3 regions of the Dickeya fangzhongdai genome follow, and region 2 is predicted to be linked to each of the others. Evidence: predicted binding sites of a transcription regulator. Region 2 holds the regulator's gene; each other region holds the start of a gene.
What was found. Region 2 encodes Fur, which represses iron uptake genes when iron is present. Its sites were predicted from a motif close to ATAATAATGAGAACNACTATCAA; they were not measured.
Positions count from the first base shown of each region.

Region 1: CVE23_RS07320 (TonB-dependent receptor domain-containing protein) is a predicted target of Fur. The motif match lies at 3,380-3,402, and genes of this name have one in related genera.
Region 3: exbB (tol-pal system-associated acyl-CoA thioesterase) is a predicted target of Fur. The motif match lies at 5,885-5,907, and genes of this name have one in related genera.

Region 1 is NZ_CP025003.1:1,575,362-1,585,869, reverse strand. It holds gene CVE23_RS07325 (lactonase family protein) at 1-589, opposite strand, end outside; gene CVE23_RS07320 (TonB-dependent receptor domain-containing protein) at 768-3,233, opposite strand; gene CVE23_RS07315 (heme ABC transporter ATP-binding protein) at 3,439-4,233, opposite strand; gene CVE23_RS07310 (FecCD family ABC transporter permease) at 4,226-5,182, opposite strand; gene CVE23_RS07305 (heme/hemin ABC transporter substrate-binding protein) at 5,212-6,027, opposite strand; gene CVE23_RS07300 (hemin-degrading factor) at 6,024-7,055, opposite strand; gene CVE23_RS07295 (YdgH/BhsA/McbA family protein) at 7,738-7,998, shown strand; gene CVE23_RS07290 (VirK/YbjX family protein) at 8,444-9,394, shown strand; gene CVE23_RS07285 (SDR family oxidoreductase) at 9,444-10,205, opposite strand; gene CVE23_RS07280 (2-methylaconitate cis-trans isomerase PrpF family protein) at 10,418-10,508, opposite strand, start outside.
Region 2 is NZ_CP025003.1:1,446,127-1,456,634, forward strand. It holds gene nagC (DNA-binding transcriptional regulator NagC) at 1-509, opposite strand, end outside; gene nagA (N-acetylglucosamine-6-phosphate deacetylase) at 540-1,691, opposite strand; gene nagB (glucosamine-6-phosphate deaminase) at 1,714-2,514, opposite strand; gene nagE (N-acetylglucosamine-specific PTS transporter subunit IIBC) at 2,851-4,323, shown strand; gene glnS (glutamine--tRNA ligase) at 4,489-6,147, shown strand; gene fur (ferric iron uptake transcriptional regulator) at 6,223-6,669, opposite strand; gene fldA (flavodoxin FldA) at 7,013-7,540, opposite strand; gene CVE23_RS06745 (methyl-accepting chemotaxis protein) at 7,959-9,650, shown strand; gene ybfE (LexA regulated protein) at 9,712-9,993, opposite strand; gene ybfF (esterase) at 10,282-10,508, opposite strand, start outside.
Region 3 is NZ_CP025003.1:393,278-403,785, forward strand. It holds gene dkgA (2,5-didehydrogluconate reductase DkgA) at 1-234, opposite strand, end outside; gene yqhD (alcohol dehydrogenase) at 413-1,576, opposite strand; gene CVE23_RS01850 (NADPH-dependent oxidoreductase) at 1,598-2,338, opposite strand; gene CVE23_RS01855 (AraC family transcriptional regulator) at 2,550-3,464, shown strand; gene CVE23_RS01860 (DedA family protein) at 3,530-4,189, opposite strand; gene metC (cystathionine beta-lyase) at 4,521-5,714, opposite strand; gene exbB (tol-pal system-associated acyl-CoA thioesterase) at 5,976-6,911, shown strand; gene exbD (TonB system transport protein ExbD) at 6,916-7,335, shown strand; gene CVE23_RS01885 (Qnr family pentapeptide repeat protein) at 7,466-8,116, opposite strand; gene CVE23_RS01890 (substrate-binding domain-containing protein) at 8,244-9,263, opposite strand; gene CVE23_RS01895 (glycoside hydrolase family 32 protein) at 9,313-10,508, opposite strand, start outside.

The sequences.
Region 1 (10,508 bases), 130 kb from region 2:
TCGGGGTCAGCTGTCCGGTTTTGGCATTAAAGCGGAACTGCAACAGCTGGTCGCTGCCCAGATTGCTGGCCAGCACAAACCGGTTCTGGCTATCGGCGATGATGCTGTGCGCATTCTTCCCGGTAGGCACGACCTGCACCGCCTCGGCGCTCACGCGACCGTCTGCCGCAATCGGGCTGACCGCCACCTTGTTGCCGCCGTAGGAGGCGCTGAGCAGCCAGCGTCCGGTGCGATCGGTAGAAATGTACGCCATGCTGTCGGGCAGCGGCGCCGTTCCGGCCGGGCTCAACGCGCCGGTCTTCCGGTCGATGGCGTAACCGGCCAGCGTGTACGGTTTGCTGCGCACCGCGGCGTACAGATGGCGCTGGTCCGGACTGAGCGCCATCGGCATGACTTGCGCGCCAGCGGCCACCGTACCAATGGCGGTCAACTGGCCGTTTTTGGTATTCAAGGTATAAGAGCGGATTTCCCCGTCTCCCGCCGCCGACACGTATACCGCGGTCACGGCCGATGACGCCAGCGGCCACAAACTGGCCGCCAGCAACGCCGCCATACCGCCCCATGTGGTGAGTTTCGTGTGTTTTGCCATATTTTATCCCTGATGATTTCGTGATGTTCTACGTATAAACCCATTCGTCCAATAAATTAAAACAGCATTTTAATCCAGAAGGAATAGCAAACGCCGCAGGGATATGGGATAGGCGGTCAGGACGGGGAAACAGTCTCCTGCCGACCGGCAGGAGACCGTTGGAAAGGCTCAGCGACGATCAGAAATCGACATTGACGCCCAGTTGGAAGGTGCGGCCCGGCATCACGGCCAGTTCGCGGTTGTAGCCATCCTGAGCGGTGCTCTGCGTCAGTTGACGGCTGCTCAGGTAGTCCCAGTATTTACGGTCGGTCAGGTTATAAACGCCGCCGCTCAGCCGCACAGTCGGCAGCACGCGCCAGTAGGCGGTCAGGTCCACCAGTCCGTACCCCGGCACGCGCATATACTGGGTGGTCGAATCGGTCAGCGCCGCGCCGGTATTGTTGTACCCCTGACGGTTGTTGGCGGTGGCGCGCTTACCTTTCTGGAACGTCGACGTGATGGCCGCGCCGTAGCGGTTGTTCGCTTCGTCCCAGGCCAGTCCCACCACCGCTTTCACCGGCGCTACGCTGTCGAGGTCGACGTATTTGTCGCCCAGATAGCGGGATTTCGATTTACCTTCGTTATAGCCGATCGCCATCGTGGTGCTGAACCCGCCGAGCGCGTCAAACCAGGTGCCCCACTGCACGCGGCTGCTGAATTCCGCGCCGTAGATATAAGCCTTGTCGCGGTTTTCCATCTGGTATGCGGTATAGATATTCGACGGTACGTTGGTGAACTTTTCCGGATTAGCCGCACGGGTATAGCGGGTGTTGGCGATAAAGTTCTTGTAGTCGTTGTAGAACACGGCGGTGCGGAAGGTCACCCCGTCGGTCATGTCGCCTTTCAGACCCCACTCATAGTTGTTGCTGGTTTCGGTTTCCAGATTGCTGTTGCCGATCAGCGCGTACTGCGCACGGCCGGCATAGCTGGAGCCCAGACTCCAGGAGCCGTACAGCTGGCTGGCGTCCGGGAACTGGGCGCCGCGGCGATACTGCAGGTAGGTGCTCAGGCGCGGCGTCAGTTCATACTGCAAACTGAGCGACGGCAGCACTTCGGTATCGCGGGTGGTCTTGCCGTACAGCGACTGTACATCGTTCGTGGTGATCGCGCTGCTGCCCGCGCTCAGGCTGGACAGGTTGCGTGACTTGGTGCTCTGGTGCGCCACCCGCACCCCAGGGGTGATCGCCAGCGTCCTGCCGGCCAGTTCAACCTCCATTTTATCCTGCACAAAGCCGCCCAGACTGTAGCTGCGGCTATCCGCTTCCGGCTGCATGATGACATTGGCCCCGGTCTGAGCCGGCGACTGATGGAACGGGCGTTCGGTATCGGACTGTTGGGCGTTGAAGCCCCAGGTGAACTGGTGCATGCCGACGGATTTCAGCAGGCTGGTTTCGATGCCGTAGGTTCTGACGTTGTAGTCGGAGTTGACTTTCTGCATGCTGCCGTCGTCCAGCGGCAGGTCGGTGTCGTCTTTCGCGGTGGAACGCTGGGCGTAGATGCGGGAATCCACCGCATCCACCCAGCCGGTGTTGGTGGCGGAGGTCCAGTTGTGGCGCAGGCTGCCGCTCCAGCGCTCGCTGTCGCTGTCCTGCTGCGAGGTGCCGACGATGCTGCTGCCAAAGTTATTCCAGCCGTCGTAGTGGGTGTGAGACGTCTTGCTGTAGTAGTCGAGCGTCCCGGTAAAACGGTGCTGATCGTTAGGCTGCCAGATGGCGGAAGTCATCACCGCCGTCGAGTGCCAGTTGAGCGGATAGGCGGACAACTGGTCGCTGTTGGTGCGGGTTTCCTGACCATCACGACGGCTGATCACCGCAATGCCGCGCAGGGTCTGATCGCCGCCGGCGACGGTGACGCCGTTGTGCCAGCTACGGCTGGCGGAGTCGTAGTCGCTCTGATAACCGACATAGTGGTCTTTCTGCGCGGATAAATACTGATCGGGCGATTTGGGGCGGAACGACACTGCGCCGCCGATGGCGTTATTGGCGCGCTCGATCGGCGTCGCACCCGCGTCGATGCTCACCAGGCCGTACATGTACGGGTCGATGTAATCACGGCCGATGCCGAAGGTGTTAAGACCGGGACGCCCGGCGTAACTGCGGCCGGTGGCGTTGGGCAACGGGATGCCGTCTACATCGATCGCCACCCGGTTGCTCTCCAGACCGCGGATGTTGTAACCGGTGTACCCGCCGCGATCAAACCCGCTTTTACCGGCGCCGGAACCGCCGCTGACGCCGGTGGCGCTCACCAGCGGCTGATAGCGCATGATAGAACCAAAGTCGTTGCCTCCGTTCTTTTGCATGTCGCTGTCGGTCATGGTGATGGTGGTGCCCGGTTTGGTGACGCGCGGCGACATCACCGTCATCTGATCGCCGGACCCACCAGCGGCGGTTTTGTCCGCCGACACGGCTTTTTTCGTCCCACTGTCCGTCGTGGTCGATGGCGTCGTGGTGGTCGATGGCGTCGTGGTGGTCGATGGCGTCGTCGTCGATGATGTCGCTGTGTTCGCGTCCGCCGCCAGCGTTGGGCAGGCAAGACCGGTCAATACGCCGGTCAAAATGATCCGGTTTAACCCGGTGCGATGCTTTTCTTTGTTGTGCAAGAACATACTGCAACCTCAATAGTGGATGTCATTATCTTCTTGCTCAGGGATTGCCAAACAGTATCATTTCAACCCGTTACGGTTGGAATACCCGTCATGTTTCACGTTGCCGGCGCATCAGCCGCCTGCCTGCAACCTGAAACCCCTCGGGTACGATCGTTGTTATTATAATTATCGAACTTTTTTCTTCATCGGCGCGCCCCGCGCGTCGTTAACGGCGCAACGCCACCTGCGGCATACCGGTGTCGCCGTGCGGGCTGACCAACACCTCCGCCTGATACCAGCGCTGAATCGCTGCCTCGGTCAGCACCTGCGTCGGCGCGCCTTCCTCCACCTTGCGCCCGCCCTGCATCACCACCACCCGGTCGGCCCATAGCGACGCCAGATTGAGATCGTGCAATACGCAGCACACCGCCAGTTTCCCGTCTTCAGTCAGCGATTTCAGCAATCGCAACAGCCGTTGCTGATAGAACAAATCCAGCGCCGAGGTGGGCTCGTCCAGAAACAGCCAGCCTTGCGGGCCGTCGCCCTGCCAGAGCTGGGCCAGCGCCTGCGCCAGCCGGACACGTTGCTGCTCGCCGCCGGACAATTGCGGATACAACCGCTGCCGCAGGTGCCCGCAACCGGTCAGCGCCAGCACCGCGGACACCACGTCCGGCTCCGGCGTATCGCGCCAGGGGGTTCGCCCCATCGCCACCACCTCTTCCACGCGGAACGACGCGGTCAGCGTATTGTCCTGACGCATCACCGCCCGCTGGCGCGCCAGCGCGCCCGGCGACCAGTTAGCCAACGCCCGGCCATCAAGCCGGCATTCTCCCCGCTGCGGGGTCAGATAACCGGTCAGCAGCCGCAACAGGGTGGATTTACCCGCGCCGTTCGGCCCGATCAACGCCACCAGTTCGCCCTGAGCCAGCGTCAACGACACATCGTCAATCAGGGTCCGACCGCCGGCGACCTGATAGCGCAACTGACTCGCCGCCAGTGGCGCAAAACTCGGTTCAGCCATGTTGTCGCCTTAGAATCAACCACAAAAACCACGGGCCGCCGATCAGACAGGTCAGCAACCCCACCGGCATTTCCGCCGGCACCACCAGCGTGCGGGCCAGCGTATCCGCCAGCAACAGCAGCAACGCCCCGCCCAGCGTCGCGCCCGGCAACAACCAGCGGTGATCCGCACCCAGCAGCAGCCGCATCAGGTGCGGCGTGATCAGGCCGACAAAAGCGATGACGCCGCTGACCGACACCGCCGCCGCCACCAGCACCGCGCACAAAATCACTACCCGGCGCCGGGTGCGGCGCACATCCACCCCAAGGTAATGCGCTTCCTCGTCGCCCAGTTGCAGCAGATTGAGCGGCGACGCCAGCCTTTGCAGCCACCACACGCACGGCACCACCAGCGACGCCACCGCCGCCACCGTTACCCACTGCGCCTGCCCCATACTGCCCATGCCCCACAGCGACAGCTGGCGCAGTTGCTGATCGTTGCTGATCCACGCCAGCAGGCCGGTGGCGGCGCTGCCGATGGCGTTGATGGCAATGCCCACCAGCAACAGACGCGACAGGGATCGATCCCCCGACAGGCTGAGGGAGAACAGCAGCAGCATGATCAGCAAACTGCCGACAAAGGCGGCCAGCAACGGCAGGTACAGCGCCAGCAGCGTCGGCAACGCCAGCGGAAACAGTATCGCCAGCGCCACGCCGACGGCCGCCCCGCTGCTGACCCCCAGCAATACCGGGTCCGCCAGCGGATTGCGAAACAGCCCCTGCATCCCGGCGCCGGACAATGCCAGCGCCATCCCCACCAGCAACGCCAGCACCACTCGCGGCAGGCGAATATACAGCCATACCTGCCACGCCATGCTGTCGATCGGACGGGTCATCAACTGCGTCAATGACACCGGCATCGCACCGCTACCGGCGGCGATTAACGCCAGCAGCGCCAGCGCGCCCGCCATCGCCAGCAGCGTCAAACGCGGAGGCAGGCTCACTTCGCCGCATCCACCGCCTGACGCAGGCGCAACAGCGCCGCGGGCGTATCCAGACCAAAGCCCAGCAACGCCATATCATCGACAATCAGTAACCGTTGGTGCTTGCCTGCCGGCGTCAGCGCCAGTCCCGGCAATTTCCACACCGCCGCGCCGCCGCCCAGCGATTTCGCGCCATCGGTGGTGATCACCACCCAGTCCGGCTGGCTCGCTACCACCCCCTCCTGCGACAACGGCTGATAGCGGTTGAAACCCTGCATCGCGTTCTGCAATCCGGCGGCGCGGAACGCGGCGTCCGCCGCGGTGTCCTGTCCGGCCGCCATTGCGCCCATGCCGCTATGACTGAGAATGAACAACATGCGGGCCGACGCCGGTTGCGACGGTATCGCCGCCAGTTGCTGTTTCACCTGTTGCGCCAGCGCTTCGCCGCGCGGCGTCACCCCCAGCGCACCGGCGATCGCCTGAATCTTTTCGCCGATGCCGTCGACCGTTTGCGGCTCCGGCACCGTCACCACGCGCACACCCCGGCTGGCTACCTGTTCCAGCACCGTAGACGGCTGCGCCAGCGCGCTCGCCAGCACCAGCGTCGGTTGCATCGACAGAATGCCTTCCGCGTTTAGCTGGCGCATGTAGCCGACATTCGGCAGTGATGTCACCGCCTCGGGGTGCAGGCTGGTGCTATCGCGCGCCACCACCTTGTCGCCTGCCTGCAGCGCAAACACAATCTGCGTGATATCGCCGCCAATCGTCACTACCCGGTCGGCAGCCAACAGCGATAACGGCAGCCACAGCAACATCAGACACAGCGTTCTCATGCCGCAGCCTCCGGCGTCACCAGCGACATCACCTGCTCGCGCCAGCGCGCCTGCTCCGGTTCCCCTTCCGAACGCTGACCGAATAGCTGGGCGATCGGCGTGCCGTCGGCGGCGAACAGTTCCAGGCTGGTGACAATGCCGTCTTTGGTCGGTTTACGCGTCACCCAGCTCTCTGCGATGGCGTCTTCGACCAGATGCAGCGTGAAGTCACGGTTGAACACATTCAGCCAGTTCTCCATCGGCGTCACTTTTTCAATTACGCCGGTGAAAATCTGCACGCAGCCGCGGTTGCCGACAAAAATCATGATTTCGTTGCCCGCCTGCTGGGCGGCATGCAGTAAGGCGCCGAGCGCCTGATTGTCCACCTGGCAGGCCAGATCGTCGCTGACGGCGCGAAACGCCTGCGGGCGCGTGACATTATGGCGCTTAAGCAACGGGAAGAACTGATGCACGTCGGTCATCGCCCGCCACTCCTGCTCCAGCAGCGCGGCGTCCGGCGCCGCGGCCGGGGCGTCGACCGGCGCAGGTTGCAGCGCCAGCGGCGGGTTATCCGCCAGCGTGAAGCTGTCGATCAGCGCCTGCCAGACGGTCAGTTCCGTGTTGTCGGTGGCATAGACCTTGAGCACCGCGTCGCCGTGGCGATCAAAAAACTGAATGCTGCGGCGCTCGCCGCGCGCGGTCTGTTCCGTCAGCGCAAACGCGCTATCCCACTGCTCGGGAAACAGGCGCAGGTCCAGCCCGCGCGGGTTGAGCACCAGACCGACGTGTTCGCCGATGCGCTGGTTGCGGTAAGCCCCGACCTGCTCATGCACCGCATATTCATTGCGGGTGATGGACTTGGTTTCGCCGACGGATTCCAGCCCGGCCAGCAGCGCGCGCATGTCGCCGGACAGGCGGCGAGCGTCATGCCCGACGCGCAGCGACGTCAGCGCCGCTTCGCTCAGCCCCATCATGCGGGCCAAATCCCGGGCGTACTTGCGCGGATGCTCAACTTTCAGTTGCAGATAGTGTGTGTAGTGGTGATGCATGTGCCAAAACTCCCTCGACAGCGCCGTCCGCTGGCTGCGGTATTGATGTGTGCCACAAAAGTTAATAATAATTATTATCATTACGAAAAAGTGAAAACAAGACACATTCGCAACAACAGCATTACTAAACCATTACACTTTTCAGGGGTAAACCCGCAGTTACGCTACATCGGGATGGGAAATCAGCTGCGGTTTTCAAATTCAGTTTTCATTATTATGGAACAATACCGCTCACATTTATCTTGTCATTTAATTTACCAATGATAATCAATCAATTAAAAATTCACTTGATAACATCGAAATATTATTTCCGCTGATCATTAACAACAGTGAAATTTAAATGGCATCAATTGACAAAATTACCCGTTCCCGGCGTCTATGATAATCACACTCAACAGAGAAACAGTCATCTCGATTTTTTCCACGGCACTTATTCTGTTGGGATAAATATAAATACCTTAACTATACCCAAAATAATTCGAGTTGCAGGACGGCGGCAACCAAGTGAATCCCCAGAAGCTTACTCAAGTAAGTGACTGGGGTGAGCGACAATTGGCGTAAGCCGATTTGAACGCTGCTGGCAGTGGCCCCGAAGGGGCGAGGCCCATGAAATGGGCCGAATAACGCAGCCAACACACCTGCAACTTGAAGTGTGACGGGTATAAAGATGGAGTTAGCTATAATGAACATTATGATCAAAAGCATCGCGGCAGGCGCTATTGCACTGGCCTCATTCAACACGCTGGCCGCACAGGAAATAAACCGTGAACAGGCAGATAGCTATCAGCAAATTGGGGTAATCACCTCAAACAACACGGATTCCCCAATGGACGCGACCCGCGAATTATCACAAGCCGCAGATACCCTGGGCGGAAAATATTTTGTGATTATTTCTATGGATAACGACGATCTGGTTCGCTCCAGCGCCATTGTCTATAAATAGCCACTGACTGAAAAGAAAACAGTCGGATTAATTAGCAATAGGGCCGGCGGGCGGATCTGCCGGCCTGTTTACTGACGCAGCTGACTGGCTGCACACTGTTTAACCCCTTTCACTGTGGCAGATAAAATACAGCCCCACTCCGCACGATCTACCTATTATACGTTGCTCCCGATCATTAAGTTTAAATCAAACCCAAACAAACCCGCGATAAATCGGTATTTGTTATTTTCACTAAATCAATGCTCAACAACATATGGGTTCTGATTTTTCTTTTCTTTGTCCTCTTTATAATCCCCAGCAACAGAAAGTGCGAGGTAAAAGATAAAAATCACCTTGTCTTTCTGCGTGGCAGGGTTTCCGAGCTTGCGTTTTACGGTAATACATCAGTACCGGGCATACGCTCCCCTGTGATTATTTTTACAGCACTATCTCACGGGGAATTAAAATGGAAAAATCATCGTCGCTGTCGCTTTTCTATCAATTATTAAAGGGTAATTTTTTCTCTGAAAAAATCTGGCGTAAGACCGATATAAAAGCCAAATTTTTATTACGCTCATTATTAATGCCGTCAATTACCTTACGTTATCTGAAGAATATTATTGAGATTCCCGCCATGCAAAAAGCGGTGAAAATCCGGCCGATGCTGCCGACCAAGATTCACCGCCCTTATCTGTCCGCCACGCTGCATGCCGCCGAGCGCGCCGACGCCATCTGTACCCATTACACTTTCGTGGATCAGTTGGCTAACCCGTTTCTGAAGCAGGCGTTTCTCAGTCTGGATGATTATTGTCTGGCGCGTTTTTCCGGCAAGAACGGCGAAAGTTTTTCACTGATTTGCAGCACCTCACGCTACGACAAAGAGGGCGAGGCTACGCTGCGCATCCGTTTCAACGATGTGGTGCTGGCGTCACTGACATTCTCGGTAATGCGCGACCAGAATCAGCTCGCCATCATGATTGGCGGTTTGCAGGGAAAAGGCCGCGACCAGACCCGTGAACTGACCAAAGACGCATCGAAAGCCTGCTTTGGGCTGTTTCCCAAACGCCTGTTGCTGGAGTGCCTGCTGACCCTCGCCGGTCTCACCGGCATTCATCGCATTCTGGCGGTAGGCGATGAAAACCATGTTTATCAGTGCCTGCGCTACTGCTACCGTAAAAATAAGGTGCGGTTTTCCAGTTACAGCGAGTTCTGGCAGTCAATCAACGCAGACAGAAACGCGACGGGGTTGTACCAACTTCCGCAGATCATTACACGCAAAACGCTGGATGAATTGCCAAGCCGAAAACGAGCCCAGTACCAGCGCCGTTATCAGTTGCTCGACGACATCAACGCCCAGATCAGGCTCACTCTGGGGCACAGCGCCTCATCCGACACGCTGCATCGCATCGCCAGTTAGCATACGCCGACACCGGGGAAAACGGCGTTCCCCGGTACGTCATCCCCCATTACGCAAACCCGCCGTTGCTGCGGACCACCTGACCATTGATCCAGCCCCCTTCCGGCCCGACCAGAAAAGCCACCACGTTGGCGATATCGTCCGGCTCACCCAGCCTTTCCAGCGGCGTCATGGCGGTAATGGCGGCCACCTGCGCATCGGTCTTACCGTTAAAAAACAGTTCGGTCGCCACCGGCCCCGGCGCTACGGCGTTTACCGTTACCTCGCGGCCGCGCAGTTCGTTCGCCAGCACCCGCACCAGCCCCTCGACTCCGGCTTTGGAAGCGATATAGGGGCCATAACCGGGCAGCGACCGGGCGATCACGCTGGTGGACAGCGCAATAATCCGTCCGCCGTTTTCCACCTGCCGGGCCGCTTCGCCCAGCACAATGAATGCACCGCGCAGATTGGTCGCCATCATGTTGTCGAACTGCGCCAGATCGCCATCGGCAATCGACGTGTTCGCCATCACCCCGGCGCTGTTGATCACGGCGTCGATACGCCCGAATTGCGCTTTCGTCTGCTGAAACAGCGCCGCCACCTGCTCGGGCGCGTCCACCTGCGCCTGAATCGCCAGCGCGACGCCGCCGTCCGCGCGAATCCGGCTCACCACGTCGCTCGCCTGTTGCTGCTGCCGGGCATAATTCACCACCACCCGCCATCCCTGCTGCGCCAGTTTCAGCGCAATCGCCCTGCCGATGCCCCGCGACGCACCGGTGACAATCGCCACGCGGGCATTCTGTACGCTGTCTTGTGTGTTGTGCTGCTGCATACGGTCTCCTGTTATTCCGGGATGAAAATGACTCCGGAATGAAAATTGTTCCGGGATGAAAACGATCGGGTTCGCCGCGACGTTAACACGGCGAAGCGGCCATCGCCTGCGTGGCAGATCCTGCCCGGATAGCGGCATGAGATAAAGGTGGATAAATGGATATGATTATTCCATTTTTACCGACAGTAATGCCGACACAGACAGTCTGCCGCTCAACCGTGCGGCGGATAGCGGTGAACCAACGAAAACGCCGCGTTCACGCTGGTGGGAAGATAATCGCAGGCGATCGTGTCGGGCTGCAAC
Region 2 (10,508 bases):
TGCGGCATATAACGCACCACGCCGGCGATGGGGTCGACCAGTCCCGGCAGCACCACCGAAATGGCGATCAGCTCGCGGATACGACGTTGGTGACGGGCAATGAACTGATCGATAACCGTGAACAGCGCGCTTTCCAGCGTATCCTGGGTGTTTTCCGGCAGGTTGCAGTGCTCTTCTTCCAGCCGTTTACCTTGCAGGTCGTATAAGGCGAGGGTGGCGTCGTGGCGGCCAAGTCGCACCGCGACGGTATGAAACGGCCGCGTTTCGGAAATGATGGAAATGGCGCGGCGCCCGCCGGTTGACGCTTGCTGATCCACTTCTTTGATCAGACCGCGCTCCAGCAACTGGCGGGTAATTTTGGTGACACTGGCGGGAGCAAGCTGGCTCTGCTCTGAAATCTGAATCCGGGAAATAGGGCCCTGCTGATCGATCAAGCGGTACACGACCGCACTGTTGAGTTGTTTGACCAGATCAATGTTCCCTATCTGGGTTTGTCCGCCTGTGGTCATGACGCATTACTCGTGTCGATGCAATACGTTTTACTGTTTATGAAAGACTTCTTCACCATTAACAAACGTATTGAGGATGTCAAAATCGCGGGTCAATACCGTCAGGTTAGCCACGTGGCCCGTCTCAATGCTTCCCAGTCGGTGGTCTTCTCCGATGGCTCTCGCCGGGTAGAGCGTCGCCATTCTTAGCGCCTCGTCCAGAGCGATACCCGCGTGTTCTACGCAATTGCGCACGGCATCGATCATGGTGAGCGCCGAACCGCTCAGGGTGCCGTGCTCATCCACGCAAATGCCGTCGCGGTAGTATATGGTTTTACCGGCAAATGTGAACCGGTCGATGTCGGAACCGGCCGGCGCGGTGGCGTCGGTGACCAGCACCAGTTTGTCGCCCTTGATGCGTTTGCTGTTGCGGATGTTGGCCCAACTGACATGGCGGCCGTCGGCGATGATGCCGCAGTAGACTTCCGGCGCGTCATAGACGGCGCCGACCAGACCGGGTTCGCGCCCGACAAGGGCCGGCATGGCGTTGAACAGGTGAGTGGCAAAGCGAATACCGGCGGCAAAGCCTTGTTTGGCTTGTTCCCAGGTGGCGTTGGAGTGACCGGCGGACACCACGATACCTGCGGCGGTCAGCTGCCGGATAACCGTCGTCGATACCATTTCCGGGGCCAGCGTGATTTTGCTGATCACATCGGCGTTATCGCACAGATAATTGAGTAATGACTCGTCCGGCTGGCGGATAAAGGCGGCGTCATGGGTGCCTTTCTTCACCGGGTTGAGCCAGGGACCTTCCAGATGCAGCCCAAGCGCCTGATGGCGATGCTGGGCGAGCCAGGCGCGCATCACGCCGATGCTGTGGCGCATGAACTCGTCGGAAGAGGTGATCAACGTCGGCAAAAAGCTGGTGCAGCCGGATTTTTCGTTGGCCCGCTGCATGGTTTCCAGCGTTTTGACGGAAAGATTGTTCAGCGCGTCGTTGAACTGGACGCCGCCGCAGCCGTTCAATTGCAGGTCGATAAAGCCAGGGGCCAGTAATGCGCCGGCGAGATCGCGCCGGGGCAGGTTATCGGGCAGTTCGCGTGTCGGGCAGACTGCCTCGATCAAACCGTCGGCGACGACGACCGCATGGCCGTCAAGGATCTGATGGCCGGTAAAAATACGGCCGTTGGTTAAAGCGTACATCTATAAGCTCCTGGCTCACCGATTACAGATTTTTGAGATTTTCAGCTTCCAGCTCGCGGAAATATTTCACGGTTTTCACTTTCAGCTCCATTGTGGACGGTTCGTCACACACCATCAGCGCTTTGGCGTGCAACTGCAGACAGCTGATGGTCCACATGTGGTTAACGTTGCCTTCCACCGCGGCCTGAAGCGCCTGAGCCTTATGGCGGCCGCTGACCAGAATCATCACTTCTTCCGCATCCAGCAACGTACCGACACCCACCGTCAAGGCATATTTGGGCACCTGATTGACGTCGCCGCCAAAGAAACGGGAATTGGCGATGCGGGTCTCTTCCGTCAGGGTCTTGATACGTGTGCGGGACACCAGAGAAGAACCCGGTTCGTTGAAAGCGATGTGGCCATCGTTGCCGACGCCGCCCATGAACAGATGAATCTTGCCGTAAGACTTGATTTTTTCTTCATAACGCTGACACTCGGCGGCGATATCTTCCGCGTTGCCGTTCAACAGGTTAATGTTTCCTTCCGGAATATCAACGTGATTGAAAAAATTCTGGTACATGAAGGTGCGGTAGCTTTCCGGATGGTTCGCCGGCAACCCGACGTATTCATCCATATTGAAGGTGACGACATGTTTGAAGCTGACCTGACCGGCATCGTACAGCGCAATCAGGGATTTGTAAGCTTCCAGCGGCGAACTGCCGGTCGGCAGGCCGAGCACGAATGGGCGCTCCGCCGTCGGGTTGAAGGCGTTGATGCGCTCGGCGATATAGCGGGCGGCCCATTTGCCAACCTCGGCGGGGGTCGTTAGCGGAATCAGTCTCATGGGGCTCTCCTCAGGCAATCGGTTAGCGAAGGCAATTATTCATCGGGTAAACGCAGTCGGATAGCACGGCCGTCAGGTAATATGCCCGCACCACGTTTCGGAATTTATCTGGGGCTAGTGTAGCGCGTTTTTTTTAGTCTTAAAATAAGTCGTGTTAATGCCGCGCCATAAACATTTTGTATGTGCTTTTGTGGTGATAATTATCACATAATCACCGTTATTAATTTGCGTAACGAATTATTTTTTTGGCACTCTTGCCAGGCCCACATCGCTGGCGGGTGATTCTATAACAAGGCTGACAGACAATTTTTGCCCGTAAGGGAAAGAGAGGGGAAGGTGAGTACACTCGGTTATTTACAAAAAGTAGGCCGCGCCCTGATGGTGCCGGTCGCCACGTTGCCCGCAGCCGCCATCCTGATGGGGGTGGGTTACTGGATTGATCCGGTCGGCTGGGGCAGTGAAAGCGCGCTGGCCGCGCTGTTGATCAAGTCCGGCGCCGCCATTATCGAGCATATGGCGGTGCTGTTTGCGGTCGGCGTCGCCTACGGTATGTCGAAAGATAAAGACGGCGCCGCGGCGTTGTCCGGTTTTGTCGGCTATCTGGTGCTGACGACATTGTGTTCGCCTGCGGCGGTGTCGATGATTCAGCACCTCCCACTGGCGGAGGTGCCAAAAGCGTTCGGTAAGATTGAAAACCAGTTCATCGGTATTCTGGTCGGGATCATTTCCGCCGAACTATACAACCGTTACAGCCAGGTCGAATTGCCCAAGGCGCTCTCTTTTTTCAGCGGTCGCCGCCTGGTGCCGATTCTGGTTTCGATGCTGATGATCGTGGTGGCGTTCGTGCTGATGTACGTCTGGCCGGTGATCTACAACGCGCTGGTTTCCTTTGGCGAGCATATTCAGCAACTGGGATCGGTCGGCGCCGGTATCTATGCCTTCTTTAACCGTCTGCTGATTCCGGTGGGGCTGCACCATGCGCTGAACTCGGTGTTCTGGTTTGATGTGGCCGGCATCAATGATATTCCTAACTTCCTCAGCGGGCAGCAGGCGATTGACGCCGGCAAAGCCGTTCCCGGTATTACCGGGCGCTATCAGGCCGGTTTCTTCCCGATCATGATGTTTGGCCTGCCGGGGGCGGCGCTGGCGATTTATCACTGCGCTCGTCCGGAAAACCGCAGTCGGGTGGCGGGGATTATGGTGGCGGCGGCGTTTGCAGCCTTCTTCACCGGCATTACCGAACCGCTGGAGTTCTCCTTCATGTTTGTGGCGCCAGTGCTGTATGTGCTGCACGCCGTACTGACCGGGATTTCGGTATTCATCGCGGCCAGCATGCACTGGATTGCCGGTTTTGGTTTCAGCGCCGGTCTGGTGGATATGGTGTTGTCTTCGCGCAACCCGCTGGCGACGAACTGGTACATGCTGCTGCTGCAAGGCGCCGCGTTCTTTGTCATCTATTATGTGGTGTTCCGCTTCACCATCACCCGTTTTAACCTGATGACGCCGGGGCGTGAAGCCGCCGCGGCGCAGTCCTCATCCGAGGGAACCGCCGCTCCTGCCGGCAACAGCCAGTCGGTGGCGAGAGGTTACCTGCAGGCTATCGGCGGCAAGGATAATCTGACCGGAATTGATGCCTGTATTACCCGCTTGCGCCTGAGCGTGAAGGATTCCGGCCTGGTGGATGAACCCGCTGCACGCAAGCTGGGGGCGGCCGGGGTCATCCGTCTCAACAAGCAAAGCGTGCAGATTGTGGTTGGCACTCAGGCGGAAAACATTGCGGCGGCGTTACGCGAGGTGTCGCAGGAATAATTCGGCGACGCCCCATGGTTGTCAGATGTTGGGAAACGGAGCATACGGAGACGTACGCTCCGTTTTTTTATCTTAAACTTTCGTGAAACAAACGGTTGTTTCCCAGCGTGGCTTGTTGGATCATTAGTGGTTATGGGTTGTTTTTTCGCATTTGAGGAACCAAGCATGAGTGAGGCTGAAGCCCGCCCAACCAACTTTATTCGCCAGATCATTGATGAAGATCTGGCTACCGGCAAACACGACCATATTCAGACGCGTTTTCCGCCGGAGCCGAACGGCTACCTGCACATCGGTCACGCCAAGTCCATCTGCCTGAACTTTGGCATTGCCGAAGATTACAACGGCAAGTGCAACCTGCGCTTTGATGATACCAACCCGGTAAAAGAAGATATCGAGTACGTTGAGTCCATCAAGCATGACGTTCAGTGGCTGGGTTTTTCCTGGAGCGGCAACGTTCGCTACTCGTCTGATTATTTTGATCAGCTGCACTTTTACGCGATTGAACTGATTAATAAAGGGTTGGCGTATGTCGATGAGTTGACGCCGGAGCAGATCCGCGAATACCGCGGCACCCTGACCTCGCCGGGTAAAAACAGCCCGTACCGCGACCGTAGCGTCGAAGAAAACCTGACGCTGTTCGAGAAAATGCGCAGCGGCGGTTTCGCTGAAGGCACGGCGTGCCTGCGCGCCAAAATCGATATGGCCTCGCCGTTCATCGTTATGCGCGATCCGGTGCTGTACCGCATCAAATTTGCCGAGCACCATCAGACCGGCAACAAATGGTGCATTTATCCGATGTACGATTTCACCCACTGCATTTCCGATGCGCTGGAAGGTATCACCCATTCGCTGTGTACGCTGGAATTTCAGGACAACCGCCGCCTGTATGACTGGGTGCTGGATAATATCTCCATTCCTGCCCACCCGCGGCAGTATGAGTTTTCCCGCCTGAATCTGGAATACGCGGTGATGTCCAAGCGTAAACTGAACCAGCTGGTGAACGAGAAAGTGGTGGAAGGCTGGAACGATCCGCGTATGCCGACTATCTCCGGCTTGCGTCGTCGCGGATACACTGCGGCGTCCATTCGTGAGTTCTGTCGTCGTATCGGCGTCACCAAGCAGGACAACACCGTGGAGATGGCGGCGCTGGAATCCTGCATTCGCGACGATCTGAACGAGAACGCGCCACGGGCGATGGCGGTACTGGATCCGGTGAAGGTAGTGATTGAGAACCTGCCGGCAGGGCATGAAGAGTGGCTTACTATGCCCAATCATCCCAATAAACCGGAAATGGGATCGCGCCAGGTGGCGTTCAGCCGCGAGGTGTATATCGATCGCGCTGATTTCCGCGAAGAAGCCAACAAGCAGTACAAACGTTTGGTGCTGGGCAAAGAAGTGCGCCTGCGTAACGCCTATGTCATTAAGGCCGAGCACATTGATAAAGACGAGCAGGGCGTGATCACCACGATTTACTGCAGCTGCGATACGGAAACCCTGAGCAAAGATCCGGCTGACGGCCGTAAAGTGAAAGGCGTGATCCACTGGGTATCGGCGGCTCATGCACTGCCGGCGCAGTTCCGTCTGTATGACCGTCTGTTCAGCGTGGCTAACCCCGGCGCGGCGGAGGATTTTCTCTCCACCATCAACCCGGATTCGCTGACTGTCGCCCAGGGCTTTGTGGAAGCCAGTCTGGGTCAGGCTGAAGTTGAAAAAGCCTATCAGTTTGAGCGTGAAGGGTATTTCTGCGCCGATCGCGTTTATTCCAGTGCGGATAATCTGGTGTTTAACCGCACGGTCGGTTTGCGGGACAGTTGGGCGGGGTAACAGCCGCCCGGCTACCGGGAAAAAGACAAAAATAAAACCGCCGCGGCGGTTTTATTTTTTCTCTGCATCGAGTGATTAGCGTTCGTTGTGCGCATTGTCGTCTTCACGGCAATCGCCGCTACTGCAATGGCCGTACAAATACAGGCTGTGGTTGGTCAGTTTGATGCCGTGTTTCTCGGAGATCTCACGCTGGCGCGCTTCGATAGACTCGTCGCTGAATTCAATCACCCGGCCGCAATCCAGACAGATCAGATGATCATGATGGTGCTGCTGCGTGAGTTCGAAAACCGACTTGCCGCCTTCGAAGTTATGACGGGTAACGATGCCGGCGTCGTCAAACTGGTTAAGCACGCGGTAAACGGTAGCCAGACCAATCTCTTCCCCCATATCAATCAGCTTTTTGTATAAGTCTTCCGCGCTGACGTGGTGGCATTGAGGATCCTGAAGCACTTCCAGAATTTTCAGTCGTGGAAGTGTGACTTTCAGGCCAGCCTTCTTTAATGCGGTATTGTTGTCAGTCATGCGGATTTAGTCCTGTTACTTGCTTTATCTGGGAGGCTATTAGCCTAGTATCATCGGTCGGCTTAAAAAAGGTCACTGTGTCTCAATTATAGAACCGCGCCGTCGAAATGAAAACCACGGAACTTTTACAATATGATTCTTGCTAACTCTCTGTATTCAGAGTTGTTCCCTGCGAGAGACATATTGTACGCCAAGACAGGTCATTAAACGCAACCGGCTGACCGAGTGGGTATTGTACCCTGTCGGAATGAAAAGTTAAAAAAATGTATCACTGATTGTGATAGGTTTTGTCTATCTATATAGATATGGCTCTGAATACATCGGTATCAGAGCCATAGATGAATCAGGCCTGCAGTGCTTTCAGGTTCAGCTCTTCGCTGATTTGCTTGACCCAGTTGGAGACGCGTTCGCTGGTCAGCTCCGGCTGACGATCTTCATCGATGGCCAGACCGATAAAGTGGGTGTCATCCGACAGACCTTTTGAGGCTTCGAAGTAATAGCCTTCGGTCGGCCAGTGACCGACGATATTGGCGCCACGCGGCTCGATAATATCGCGAATGGTGCCCATGGCGTCACAGAAGTACTCCGCATAGTCTTCCTGATCGCCACAACCGAAGATGGCGACCAGCTTGCCGGCAAAATCAATCTCTTCCAGCGTAGGGAAGAAGTCATCCCAATCACACTGCGCTTCGCCGTAATACCAGGTTGGAATACCCAGCAGCAGGATGTCGAAACGCTCAAGATCTTCTTTGCTGCTTTTGGCAATGTCGTGCAGTTCGGCGACGTCGCTGCCCAGTTGTTGCTGGATCGTCTTGGCGATGTTTTCGGTATTGCCCGTGTCACTGCCAAAAAAAATGCCTATGAGAGCCATAGATAAAATAACCTCTTGATTCTTAAGGGTATGGTGCTTGCGTCACCCACGATCCGCTAATAATAGCAGACACTGTCTGACGGATAAACGTGTATCTGTTGCCATATCGTGAAATGGCGCGGAAGCGATTAATTGATTGTTTTTGCATCACTCCCTTAATGTTTTTTTAATTTTTTTAAAATACGATATTCGTACAGATGACTGAAAATATGGATAATTGGTTAAATATCTAATTTTTATTAGCTTTTAAACGACATAAAACACTAAACATTCCTATAGTTTTGACGATGACAGAGCATGGTGCTTTTATTGAATGTAAATGTGCAGCAATGTTTCTTACAAAGCGAGAGACTTTCTCATCGCATAAATCAAAACAAGACTTACCTCCTCGACCAATAGCCCATTTATGGAGTCAACTATGCAATTCCTAAAAAATATTGCCATTCGCACAGCCATGCTGTGGGTGCTTGGCATCTTCTGTGTGTTATGGATTGCTGTTTCGGTCTACACCATGTATTCGTTCCGGACCATGAACGAAACCTCCAAAACCAGTGCGTTGCTGGTCAACAATATGAATTTGGTTAACACCGGCAACGACCAGTATTTCCGCATGGTGACCCGACTGGCGCGTGCGATTGACTATCGTCAGAGCGGCGATAACCAGAAAGCGGACGAACAGCAAAAATCATCACAGGCCGCGCTGGATTTACTGAAATCCAACCTGGAAGCATTCAAGAAGATTGATCATGCCGGCATGTCGCCGGAGTTGGTTGACGCGGTAATCCGCGACTGGGGCAATCTGATTACTCAGGGCGTCGAGCCCATGTTCCAGCGTGCGGCGGACAAAAAGTTCGATGACTATGACAAATTCGCCAAAGATATCGTGCCGGCCTTCAGCCGCCAGTTCAACGTCTCTTTCACCAACTTTAATAAAGCGGGTTCGACGATGTTCGTCGATGCCGGCAACCGACTGGAGACTATCACTGGCGTCGGCCAGAACATTTTGCTGGCGGGGCTGATCGCCGGTCTGGTGATGTTATTCCTGACCGACCGCTATCTGGTGGCTTGTCTGGTGCGCCCGCTTAACGATCTGCGCGATCATTTCCAGGTGATTGCCAACGGCCGTCTGGGGAAACCGATTCTGGATTTCGGCAACAACTGCGTGGGCCGGCTGTTCCCGCTGTTGCGCGATATGCAGGGCAGTCTGGCCAATACCGTCAGCACCATTCGTACCAGTGCTGACTCTATTTATCAGGGCGTATCGGAAATCGCTTCCGGTAACAACGATCTGGCGGCTCGCACCGAGTCACAGGCGGCAGCGCTGGAAGAAAGCGCCGCCAGCATGGAACAGCTGACATCAACGGTGAAGCAGAACGCTGAAAACGCCAGCCACGCCAGTCAGCTGGCCCGTCAGGCTTCCACCACCGCCAGTAAGGGCGGGGATTTGGTTGATAATGTGGTGAAAACCATGGCGGAAATCTCCGGCAGCTCGAAGAAAATCGCCGAGATCACCAGCGTTATCAACGGTATTGCCTTCCAGACCAACATTCTGGCGTTGAACGCAGCGGTGGAAGCGGCCCGCGCCGGTGAACAAGGACGGGGCTTTGCCGTGGTGGCCGGCGAGGTGAGAAGTCTGGCGCAGCGCAGTGCGCAGGCAGCCAAAGAGATCGAACACCTGATTGCCGAGTCGGTGCGCTGTGTGGATAACGGGTCGACGCTGGTAGCCGATGCGGGCAGCACCATGAGCGAGATCGTGACCGCGGTAACCAACGTCACCGACATTATGGCGGAAATCGCCACGGCGTCGGATGAGCAGAGTAAAGGTATCGCTCAGGCCGGTCAGGCAATCACGGAAATGGATAGCGTGACTCAGCAGAACGCCGCGCTGGTACAGGAAGCCTCGGCGGCAACCCGTTCGCTGGAAGAGCAGGCGATGGTGCTGACCGAAGCGGTATCGGTATTCCGTCTGTCGGAAGAACAGTCGGCCGGTCTGCCGCCGAGACGCGATCGTCAGGCGCCGTCCAAAGCGGTGGCGGCTCCCGCCAAAGCCCTGCCGGCCGCTACGACGAGCAGCAGTAAAAAGAGCAGCGATAACTGGGAAACGTTCTGATAGTCGTGGAAACGTTCTGATGTAATAGGACGACCGGCGTCATGGACGACGCCAGCGAGGTTTAGTTTTCTTGTTCCGCCAGCTGCGCCAGCAGTATTTGTTCGATCAGTTCACTGCGGCTGATGTTTTTCTGCTCAGCCAACGCATTCAAAATGTCTACCGCTTCACTATTGATTTTCAGCTCAACGCGACGCAGACCCCGCACCCGGTCACGCCGTAACTGATTGCGTTTATTGATCCGTAACTGCTCGTCGCGGGAGAGCGGGTTGGTTTTGGGCCGCCCCGGACGACGCTCGTTCGCGAACAGATCCAGCGTGGTGCGATCCGTTTGTTCTTTTGCCATAGATAATGGTACTGCAAGAAATTCGGCCAAAACGCCGCTTTTGATCACCGGGATTCGAACACCGGGGTAATCCGTCGCTTTCGGCAACTCAGGCCGCGTTTTGATGAAATGTGGTTAACGATGCAAGTGGCCAGACAGCCGTCCCTCAATACTGCGCGCGCCATGATACCCCAGCCGTTGCGGTGGCGACAACGGTTTACTGGAGGGCGGCGCGCAATTAAACCGTAGATTGACTCCGGTTGGCGCCGATGTCCGGCAGCCGAGATTCCGACGTTGCCTGCTGCGTTATCAGTCGGCGGCCAGGAAACGGTGGATGGCGCGCAGCACCGCTTCCGGTTTTTCCGCATGAACCCAGTGGCTGGCGCCGCTCACCACGTGCGCTTTGGCGGCAGGGAACTGGCGCAGCAGCGCATCGCGATAGCGATCGTCCAGGTAAGGCGACTCGCTGCCGCGGATAAACAGGATCGGGCCGGGCCAGGCGGGCACCTCTTGCCAGCCAACGATGTGTTCGTACT
Region 3 (10,508 bases), 1.1 Mb from region 2:
CCACAGTTTGGTGGTGATGAAAATATCGCTGCGCGGGATATTGGTTTCCTGTAATGCTTTGCCAACACCCGTTTCGTTCTTGTAAATGGCGGCGGTATCGATGGCGCGATAACCGATGTTCAGGGCTTCGGTAACGGCAGCGGCAGCCTGTTCGTTGCTGGCCTGCCAGACGCCAAGCCCTAGCTGGGGCATGATATTGCCGTCAGCCAGTTTAACCAGAGGTTGCATCGTCATGTCATTCTCCTTGTTATGCGCTTTCTACGCCCGACGCTTGAGGGAGCCAGACGTTATGGCGGTGATGTGGCGATGAGACAAAGACGCCGCCCGAACGGCGGCGTCTGAATGCCGGTTTTCACATCAGGCGGTGCCCGGCGGCATGCCCTAAGTGTAGTCGAAAGTCAGCCTGCCGCGGTTAGCGGGCGGCTTCGTACACGCGGCGGCTGATGTCCAGCGTGATGTCGTGGTGCTCGCCCAGCGCGGTCATGCCGTGCTCTTCAAGCTTCGCCACCATCGCCGGAATGGAGCTGCCGTCCAACTGGTAGTCGGACAGGCGGGTCGGTACGCCCATCTGTTCGAAGAAGGCGCGGGTGGCGGCGATAGCCGCATCAATGCGCTGGTCTTCGGTGCCGTCGCGCAGGTTCCAGACGCGTTCTGCGTATTGCAGCAGTTTTTCACGTTTCTGGACGCGGCGCTCATTGAGCATCGCCGGCAGCACGATAGCCAGCGTCTGGGCGTGGTCCAGCCCATGCATGGCGGTGATTTCATGGCCCAGCATGTGGGTCGACCAGTCTTGCGGCACGCCGGCGCCGATCAGGCCGTTAAGCGCCATGGTGGCGCTCCACATCACGTTGGCGCGTACGTCGTAGTTCTGTTGCTCTTGCAACGCGCGCGGACCTTCTTCGACCAGCGTCAGCAGCAGCCCTTCGGCGAAGCGGTCCTGTACTTTGGCGTTAGCCGGGTAGGTCAGGTACTGTTCGACGGTATGGACAAAGGCATCCACCACGCCGTTGGCGATCTGGCGCTCAGGCAAGGTGTACGTGACTACCGGGTCAAGCACGGCGAAGCGCGGGCACACCAGCGGATTCATGAACGCCTGTTTGTCGCCGCTGCTCTTGCGGGTGATGACCGCGCCGCTGTTGGATTCGGAGCCCGTCGCCGGCAGGGTCAGCACCACGCCCAGCGGAATGGCGGTTTCGACCTGTGCGCCCCAGGTTTGCAGGATGTGCCACGGATCTTCTGCTGCGCTGTAGTGTGCCGCCGCGGCGATGAACTTGGTGCCATCCGCCACTGAACCGCCGCCCACGGCCAGCAGGAAGTCGATTTTTTCCTTACGGACAATCTCAACCGCCTTCATCAGCGTTTCGTAGGTCGGGTTCGGTTCAATACCGGAAAACTCCAGTACGTTATGGCCTTTCAGCGCGTTGATCACCTGGTCGAACACGCCGTTTTTCTTGATGCTGCCGCCGCCGTAGGTGATCAGGATACGGGCGTCCGTCGGGATTTGATCGGCCAGACTGGCGATTTGCCCTTCGCCGAACAGGATTTTGGTCGGGGTATGGAGAGTAAAATTCTGCATGGTTATAAATCCCTTGTAAGGTTACTGGTCCAGTTTGAAGCCTTGCTGTAACAGCGCAGGCAGGACATGGGGGTAATAGACGTATTGATAGTAGCTGGCGGTATTGCTGCCCCAGGCTTCGCCATCGCTGCGTCCTGTTTGCTTCCAGTGGTTAATCAGGGTGTTGTTATATTGTTCGATCGCTGCTGCCAGAGGTTCGGTGCGGTAAACCTCGTCGTGGCGGAACGTATTCAGCGGCAGGCGCGGTTTCTGGTACGCCGGTTGGTCTACATAGCCTAGCGCCAATCCAACGACCGGGAATGTCAGCGGCGGCAGTTCCAGCAGGTCGATCATACCCTGTGGATTACGGCGCACGCCGCCGATTGGCACAATACCGAGGCCAAAGGCGTGGGCGGCGGTGATCAGAGTACCCAGCGCGATGCCGACATCGGTGGAGCCGGAAACGATGCTCTCGACGCTCTCGTTGGCGTGCTGTTCTTTGCCGCTCATGGCAATGCCGGCCGCGGTTTTGTGCATGTCCAGAACCAGTGTCAGGAAGACCGGAGCCTGGGCGATCCAGGGCTGTCCTCCCGCCAGTTCGGCGATGCGGGCGCGCCGGGCCGGGTCACGGGTTACTACGATGGAAACCTGCTGCGAATTCACCGACGTCGGCGCCAGACGCGCGGCCTCGATAATGGTGGATAGCACCTCTTCCGGAATCGGTTTGTCCAGATAGCTGCGCTCGCTGCGATGATGAGTGAGTAACTCAATGGTTTGATTCATGGGGATTCCTTGTCATGCACGGCCGAGCCATTACGTGATGGCTGGTGGAACGGCGTACATTAATGTGGATTTTATTCTCGGCTTCTCCCGGTGTTCCGGCAATGCTCATTTCTCGCTATGTATTGCCTGTTTCTGCAAAGCTTAGGAGAAAAGGGTGATTCTATCGCACATATATGTCACTTTATTTCCGTTGTCAGTAAGAGATGAATATATGCAAAGTCCTAGCCCACGCCAGCGTTTGGTCAATCTGGCGATGCTGCACACCGCCGGCAATGGCGTCAGTCAGACCCCGATTCCGCAGGTCAAGGTGATTTACATCGACCGCCACGGCGCGCGGGCGCCGGTGCTGTACGACCCTCGTATCGTGATCGTTTTTCAGGGTCACAAGGTGGGGTATCTGGGAGACAAGGTCTTCCAGTATGACCCGGACAACTACCTGCTGATGACGGTGCCGCTGCCGTTCGAGTGCGAAAGTTTCGCCAGCCCGGAAAATCCGCTGGTCGGCATTTCCATCCGGGTGGATATCCCGATTCTGCAAGATCTGTTGATCGAGATGGGGGATGACGGCTGCGGCGAGAAACGACGTGCCGATAGCGCCGGCATCAACAGCGTGCCGCTTAACGAGGCCATCCTGTGTGCGACGGAGCGATTGCTGGAGGCGATGGCGAACACCCGCGACGCCAGGGTGCTGGGGCCGTGGATTGTGCGTGAAATTCTCTACCATGTGCTGTGCGGACCCTGCGGCGATTCGTTACAGGCGCTGATGAACCGCTACAGCCATTTCAGCCAGATTGCCCGCGCGCTGCGCTATATCGAAAACCATTACGCGGACAACCTGAGCGTGGAGCGGCTGGCAATGGAAGTGAACATGAGCGTGTCGGCGTTTCACCATAACTTTAAGGCGGTGACCAACACCTCGCCCGTGCAGTACCTGAAGTCCTACCGGCTGCACAAGGCGCGTTTGTTGATGGTGCATGACGGGCTGAAAGCCAATGCGGCCTCCATGCAGGTGGGGTACGAAAGTTCTTCGCAGTTCAGCCGGGAATTCAAGCGCTTCTTTGGCGTTACGCCAGGCGATGAAGTCGCCAGACTGCGTTCGGGGTCAGGGGTGGTGGAGAGCAGTTGAACCGCGCATGAACCGCATATCGATTATCCGGCGGCGCGTGTTTGCTCCGCCGGTAATTGTATTTCTCAGGCCATCGCCCGTTTTTTACGCCACAACACCAGCAGCATCCCCACCAGCCCGCTGAACAACAACACCAGCGGCAGAATGCACAGCGCGGTCATGACCTGATCTTCATAGCGTTTGACCAGCGGAATCTGGCTGAGAGCGTAGCCCAGCGTGACGATACCGGTGACCCACAGAAAACCGCTCAACCAGTTGAAAATCTGAAAGCGGGTGCTGCTCAGTCCGGACACCCCGGCAATGGTCGGCAACAAGGTCCGCACGAACGCCAGAAAACGACCAATCAGCAGCGCTGCCAGCCCATGCTGGTGGAACAGGTTGTGGGTGCGTTGATGATAGTGAGCCGGCAACTGATGCAGCCATTTCTTCACCAGCCGGGTATCGCCCAGCCAGCGCCCTTGCAGGTAACTCAGCCAGCAGCCGAGGCTGGCGGCCACGGTCAACAGCACCATAGTGGGAATAAAGCTCATCACGCCTTTGGCGATCATGGCGCCGGTCAGCAGCAACAGGCTGTCGCCGGGCAGAAAGGAGGCGGGCAGCAAACCGTTTTCCAGAAACAGGGTGGTGAAAAGCACGCCATAAATGACCCATACCACACGTGGATCGGCCAGCGCGCTGAAGTCTTGTTGCCACAGCGCCTGAATAATTTCATGAACAACACTCATATCGCATCCTGTCTGGTTTGCTATAACCCCTGAAGCCGCGTAAATACGCCGCACTAAGAGCCTATCCCAATAGGGCTATTTTACTTGCCATTTTGGACCTGGGCAGTGCTCGAACTCCTCACGTACTACGTGTACGCTCCGGGTTCTGCGCGCTGTCCGCGTCCAAACTGGCTGCGCCAATGACGCCTATTGGGATAGGCTCTAAGCCTGAAAAGACGAGCATCAGGATAGGGTAAAAAAGGTAAACGTATTATCATCATTGTTACTGTTCATCATATACGCTTTGCCTCACTTACCACAGCGGCATCAGGGGGCCGGAGGGATAGTGGCGTCACATTTCCCGCAATCTCCTGAAGCCGGTTTCCAAATCGGCGATCAAATCGTCGCAATCTTCCAGGCCGATGTGCAGCCGTACCAGCGTACCGGTAAAGTCGACGCCGCCTGCCGGGCGAATCGCCGCCAGTTCTTCCGGCTGATTAGCCAGAATCAGCGATTCGAAACCGCCCCAGGAATAGGCCATGCGGAAGTGGCTAAAATGGTCGAGATAATGGGCCAGTTGCTCGCGGTTTAGCTTCTCTTTCAGCACGAATGAGAACAGGCCGTTGGCGCCGCTGAAATCCCGCACGAAGAATTCATGCCCTTTGCAACCGGGCAGCGCCGGGTGGTTGACCGTCGCCACTTCCGGGCGTTCCGCCAGCCAGCGCGCCACGCGCAAGCCGTTTTCCTGATGCTGCTGCAACCTGACGCCGAGCGTCCGCAGCCCGCGGCTGGCCATGTAGGCGCTGTCGGCGTCGGCCATTTGCCCCATCAGGTAGGACTGCTCGCGCAGTTGATCCCAGCAGCGCGCGTTGGCGACGGCGGTGCCAATCATGACATCGGAGTGACCAGTGATGTATTTGGTGCCGGACTGAATCGAAATATCTACGCCAAGATCAAGCGGCCGGAACAGCACGCCGGCCGCCCAGGTGTTGTCGATCATGATGACGATATCCGGGTTAACGCGGCGCACGGCGGCGACAATCGCCGGAACGTCCTGTACTTCCATGGTGATGGAACCGGGAGATTCCAGAAACACGACCCGGGTATTGGGTTGGATTAGACTGGCGATGTCGCCGCCGATCATCGGATCGAAAAAGGTGGTGCTGATGTTCATTTTGTTCAGCACTTTGTTACAAAAATCCTGCGTCGGTTCATAGGCGGAACCCGTGACCAACAGGTGATCGCCCGCCGAGATAAACGATACGATGGCGTTGGCGGTGGCCGCGGCGCCGCAGGGGTAAAGCGCACAGCCCGCGCCGCCTTCCAGTTCGGTCATGGCGTCCTGAAAAGCGAAGTGGGTCAGGGTGCCGCGGCGACCGTAAAACAGCGCGCCTTTGGCGCGGTTGATGGTAGCGTGTTTCTTGTCCTGCACGCTGTCGAATACCAGCGAAGAGGCGCGCTGAATCACCGGGTTTACCGCCCCCTGGGTCACTCTTTTGCTGCGCCCGGCGGCCACCAGCGCGGTGGCGATTTTTTTACTCGTCATACGGCATCACCTGTAGCTCAAACATTCCTTGCGTCTATTCCCGTACGTTATCACGGCTGGGATGACAGGGGGGCGGCTTTTCTTATCAAGATGAATATGTCGTTGATGCGATGCAGCGAATGTGCCGGGAAACGGCGCGTTAGAGGTAAAGCGTGCAGCAAAATGCGTAAATAATAATGAGAACGACTATCAATTAATTCTGGGTTTGGTATCATTTTCGCCAGATTAAAGTGGCATGAAAATGATTGGTGGAGGCACAGCGTGTATACGGCTGACAAGAATATTAACCAACGGGGATCATCAGTCTGGCGTAAGTCCGGCCGTGTGTTCGGGGGCTTTACTCATCGTCTGATGGCGTTCGCGTTGCTGGGCATGGCAGGCGGCGCATTGGCCGCGCCGACGTCGGCGCCGATCGCGACCGGCACGGCAGCGGCGACGGTTGCTCCGTCCGCGCCGCCGGGAGCCGTCAGCAGCCTGATGAGCACGGATCTGTCCGTCTGGGGAATGTATCAGCACGCTGACGTGGTGGTAAAAACGGTGATGATCGGCCTGTTGCTGGCATCCGTGGTTACCTGGGCGATCTTCTTCGGCAAGAGCGCCAGCCTGATGAGCGCCAAAAAGCGCATCCGTCGAGAGTATCAGGCGTTGGACGATGCCCGCTCGCTGGATGACGCGTCGGATATCGCCGGCGTGTTCAAGCCGGGCAGCGTTTCGCTGCAACTGCTGGCGGATGCCCGCAATGAGCAGGAGCTGTCCGAACGTTCCGACGACAATAACGGCATCAAAGAGCGCACCGCGTTTCGTTTTGAACGCCGGGTGGCGGCTACCGGGCGTCAGATGGGGCGCGGCACCGGTTATCTGGCGACGGTGGGCGCTATCGCGCCGTTTATCGGTCTGTTCGGTACCGTCTGGGGCATCATGAACAGCTTTATCGGCATCGCCCAGTCGCAGACCACCAATCTGGCGGTGGTGGCGCCGGGTATCGCCGAAGCGCTGCTGGCGACGGCCGTCGGTCTGGTCGCGGCGATTCCGGCGGTGGTGATCTATAACGTGTTCGCGCGCTGGACGGCCAGCTACAAGGCGATAGTAGGCGATGTGGCCGCGCAGATTCTGCTGTTGCAGAGCCGCGATCTGGATATTGCAGCCAGTACCGGCAACGCCTCTTCTTCACCGGCGCAGAAACTGCGGGTAGGGTAAGTCGATGGCGATGCATCTGAACGACGGGCAGAGTGAAAACGGTGAAATGCATGACATCAACGTGACGCCGTTTATCGACGTTATGCTGGTGCTGCTGATCATCTTCATGGTGGCGGCGCCGCTGGCGACGGTGGATGTGCGGGTCAACCTGCCGGCCTCCAGCGCCACGCCGCAGCCGCGCCCGGAAAAACCGGTGTTCCTGACGGTGAAGGCCGATAAACAGCTCTATCTGGGCGACGATGCGATCACCGAAGCGACGCTGGCTCAGGCGCTGGAAGCCAAAACCCTGGGCAATAAAGACACCACCATTTTCTTTCAGGCAGACAAGAGTGTGGATTATGAAACCCTGATGCGGGTGATGGATTCGCTGCGTGAGTCGGGCTATCTCAAAATTGGCCTGATGGGCGCGGAGAAAGCACGCTGAGTCGCGGTTTGCTGCCTGCACTGAACCACCGCTCCGGCGGTGGTTTTTTTATGGGCGTCTGGTTTTTTGCACGCTGCCGCGAATAAACCGAGAGAGCTGGCGGCGCCTGACGGATTCTTGCGGCTTTCAACTATTGTTCAATCACGATTATTCCAAGACGCTCCATCAACGTATTTATCTGATAATTATCTAACTTCACGCCTTCGAGGTTTGTCGAGCGCACATCAAGCTCCCCCAATTCTGAGTTGATTAAATCGCATTGCGTAAAGTCGGCGGAACGCCAGTCAAAAGAAGTAAACTCTCCCCCTGATAAATCGGAGCCGACAAAGCTGGCGCCGTTGACATTCGCGCCCGTCCAGCGGTTTTCCCAAAGCTCACACTTTTCCAGTATGACGCCCGACAGGTTGGCGTAACTTAAATTTGATTTCGTGATGTAGGCGCTGCAAAACCATGTGCGGGCGGTAATCCTGTTCATGAAGCTGGCGTCCCGGAAGTCAGCGCCCTGCGCCCGGCAGTCGCGTATTTCAATGCCCAGAGCCTTCACCGAGCGGAAATTGCACAGCGACAAATCACAGTTTTTAAAGCTGGCGTCTTTCAATGTCGCTCTATAAAAATTACAGCCCATTTGGCTTTCTTGATCGAAAAACTGGCAGTCCAAAAACTGAGTATCAGTTAAATCGCAGCCGGCAAAGTCGCAATTATGGAATTTACAGTTTTCGACGCGCTGATGGGTGAAGCGATCCGCACTAAACTTTTGCTCTTCAAAGGTCTGGGCATTCATTATCATACCTGTAAATATAACCAGTTGTCGGTTATCTTACCGGTCGCCAGCCTCGCAAGCTACTTTTTGTCGCGCTTCTCTTTTTGTCACGCTATCTCTTCAGTGAGGTCTTCCAGATGCATCGCCTTCAGGCGCGGGAGTCCGGGTGACGCCAGTGCAGGCGGGTCGGCACATACACGCGGCTTTCCTGCAACGGCTGCCCTTCAATCAGCGCGTTGATCATCCCGAAGCTGTTGCGCGCCAGCGTCTCGCAATCCTGCGCCACGGTATCGATCTTCATCGGCAGGCAATCAAACAGGTAGTGATCGTCAAAACTGCACAGCCGCATGTCGCAGTCCATCAGGTTGTGCTGGTTCAGGTAGCGCAGCACCCCTTCCAGCAGGCCGCAGGCGGCGGTAAACAGCGCCCTGGGCGGGCGGCCGAGGCGGGCGCACAGTTGGGCGAACATCTCGTAACCGGCGCTGGAATGATAGTTGCCGTGGATAATCCATTCCGGGCGGCACTCGACGCCGGCGCGCTCCAGCCCGAGCTGAAAACCGGCCAATCGATCGCGGGTGGGGGAAATGCGCGGCTGACCGCCGATGAAATAGAATTCGTCCGGATGCTGACGGGCGATGTTTTCCACCAGCGTGGCGGTCGATTCCACCGCCTCGGAGACCACCATCGGCAGGTCGGACTCGCCGATCACCCGGTCGAACTGCAATACCGGCAACTGCTGGTTAATCTTCTGGTATTCGACATCGCTCAGCATGCTGGACGCGACGATCAGGCCATCCACCTGACGCTGAATCAAGCTGTTGACCGCCATCATTTCCTGGCTGGCGTTCTCATCGGTACAGGCAATCAGCAATTGCAACCCGGCTTCCCGACACAGGCACTCCAGTTCGCGGGAGATCACCGCAAAACCGTAGTTGGTCATTTCCGGCACCACCAGCCCCAGCGTGTTGCTGCGGCTGGAGCGCAAAGAGCGGGCGTGGATGCTGGGTTGATAGCGTTGCTGCTGCGCCAGCGCCAGCACCCGGTCACGGGTTTCGTCCGAAACGCGGAACTCTTTGCTGCGGCCATTGAGAACCAGACTGGCGGTGGATTTGGATACTCCCGCCAGTCGTGCGATGTCGCTGATTGTGACGCGTTTGGTCTGTTTCACCGTGGTATCTTTAGAGAACAATGTGCCTTTAATGGCATGAAAAGGAACCTTATTCTATCACGCACGGTGCCAACAGCCAGTGTTGCAACGTGATGCGACCCGAGCCGCTGAAGCTGACCATGGCGTCGCTGGTGGGGAAATAGCGTGATGACATCACCGCCTGCCCGTGGTTGATAAAAATTTCCACGCTGGAGCGGTCGCACAGAATCTGCAAGTGGTGCAGCGGGCCGTCATGCCAGTAACGGTGTTCCGGCTCGTTGGTGCGGCGATTGCGACGGCTCAGGGTCAGGCGTTCGCCGTCCCAGCACAGCACCATCACCCCGGCGAAGTTGATCTGAAATTCACCCTGTGTGTCCAGCATGAGTTCCGCGCTGCTGGCGGGCAGCGCGGGCGCGTAGTTAGCGACGCCCTGCCACAGATGTTCCAGATGACGCAGGCTTTGCAGCTCGCGCGCCGGTTGCTGATAAACCCGATCATCGCGCAGCGTCAGTTCGCGCGGGCAGGTCATGGTATGGATCCAGCCGTGCGTGATTGTCGGTTGAAAGAATTCGTCCTGATCCGGCACGCCCATCCAGCCGAACAGCAGACGGCGGCCATCTTCGCTCTGCGTGGTTTGCGGTGCGTAAAATTCGAAGCCCAGATCCAGTTCGTGGAACGCCTGATGGGGGAAACTGCCGTTGTCGTAGTCGAGCGAACCGATGAAATAACCGGACTGATGGGTATTCAGGTAGCGCTCTTCTTCGGCTGGCAGCCCTTGCGGACAGCAGATCAACACCTCATGGTTTTCTAGTGCGAACAGGTCCGGGCATTCCCACATGTAACCGAAATCGCCCAGCCCGTTGAGGCGGGAGCCGGCGATTTCACCCAGAGAATGCCATTGCAGCAGGTCGGATGACCGATACAGCAGCACTTTGCCCTGTAAATCCACATCCTGTGCGCCCAGCACCATGTACCAGTTGTCCTGATGACGCCAGACCTTCGGGTCGCGGACGTGGCCGGTGTACCCTTCCGGCAATGACAGCACCGGGCCGACCTTGTCGAATTCGCCGTCGTCGTTGGCGCGCGCCAGGCACTGATACGCGGTGCGTGAGCCGTCGTCGTATTTCACGTTGCCGGTATAAATCAGCGCCAGAGCGTCGTTGTCCACCACGGCGGAGCCAGAGTAGCAGCCGTGGCTTTCATAGCTTTCTGATGGCACCAGCGCCACCGGTTCGTGACGCCAGTGCACCAGATCGGCGGAGCTCC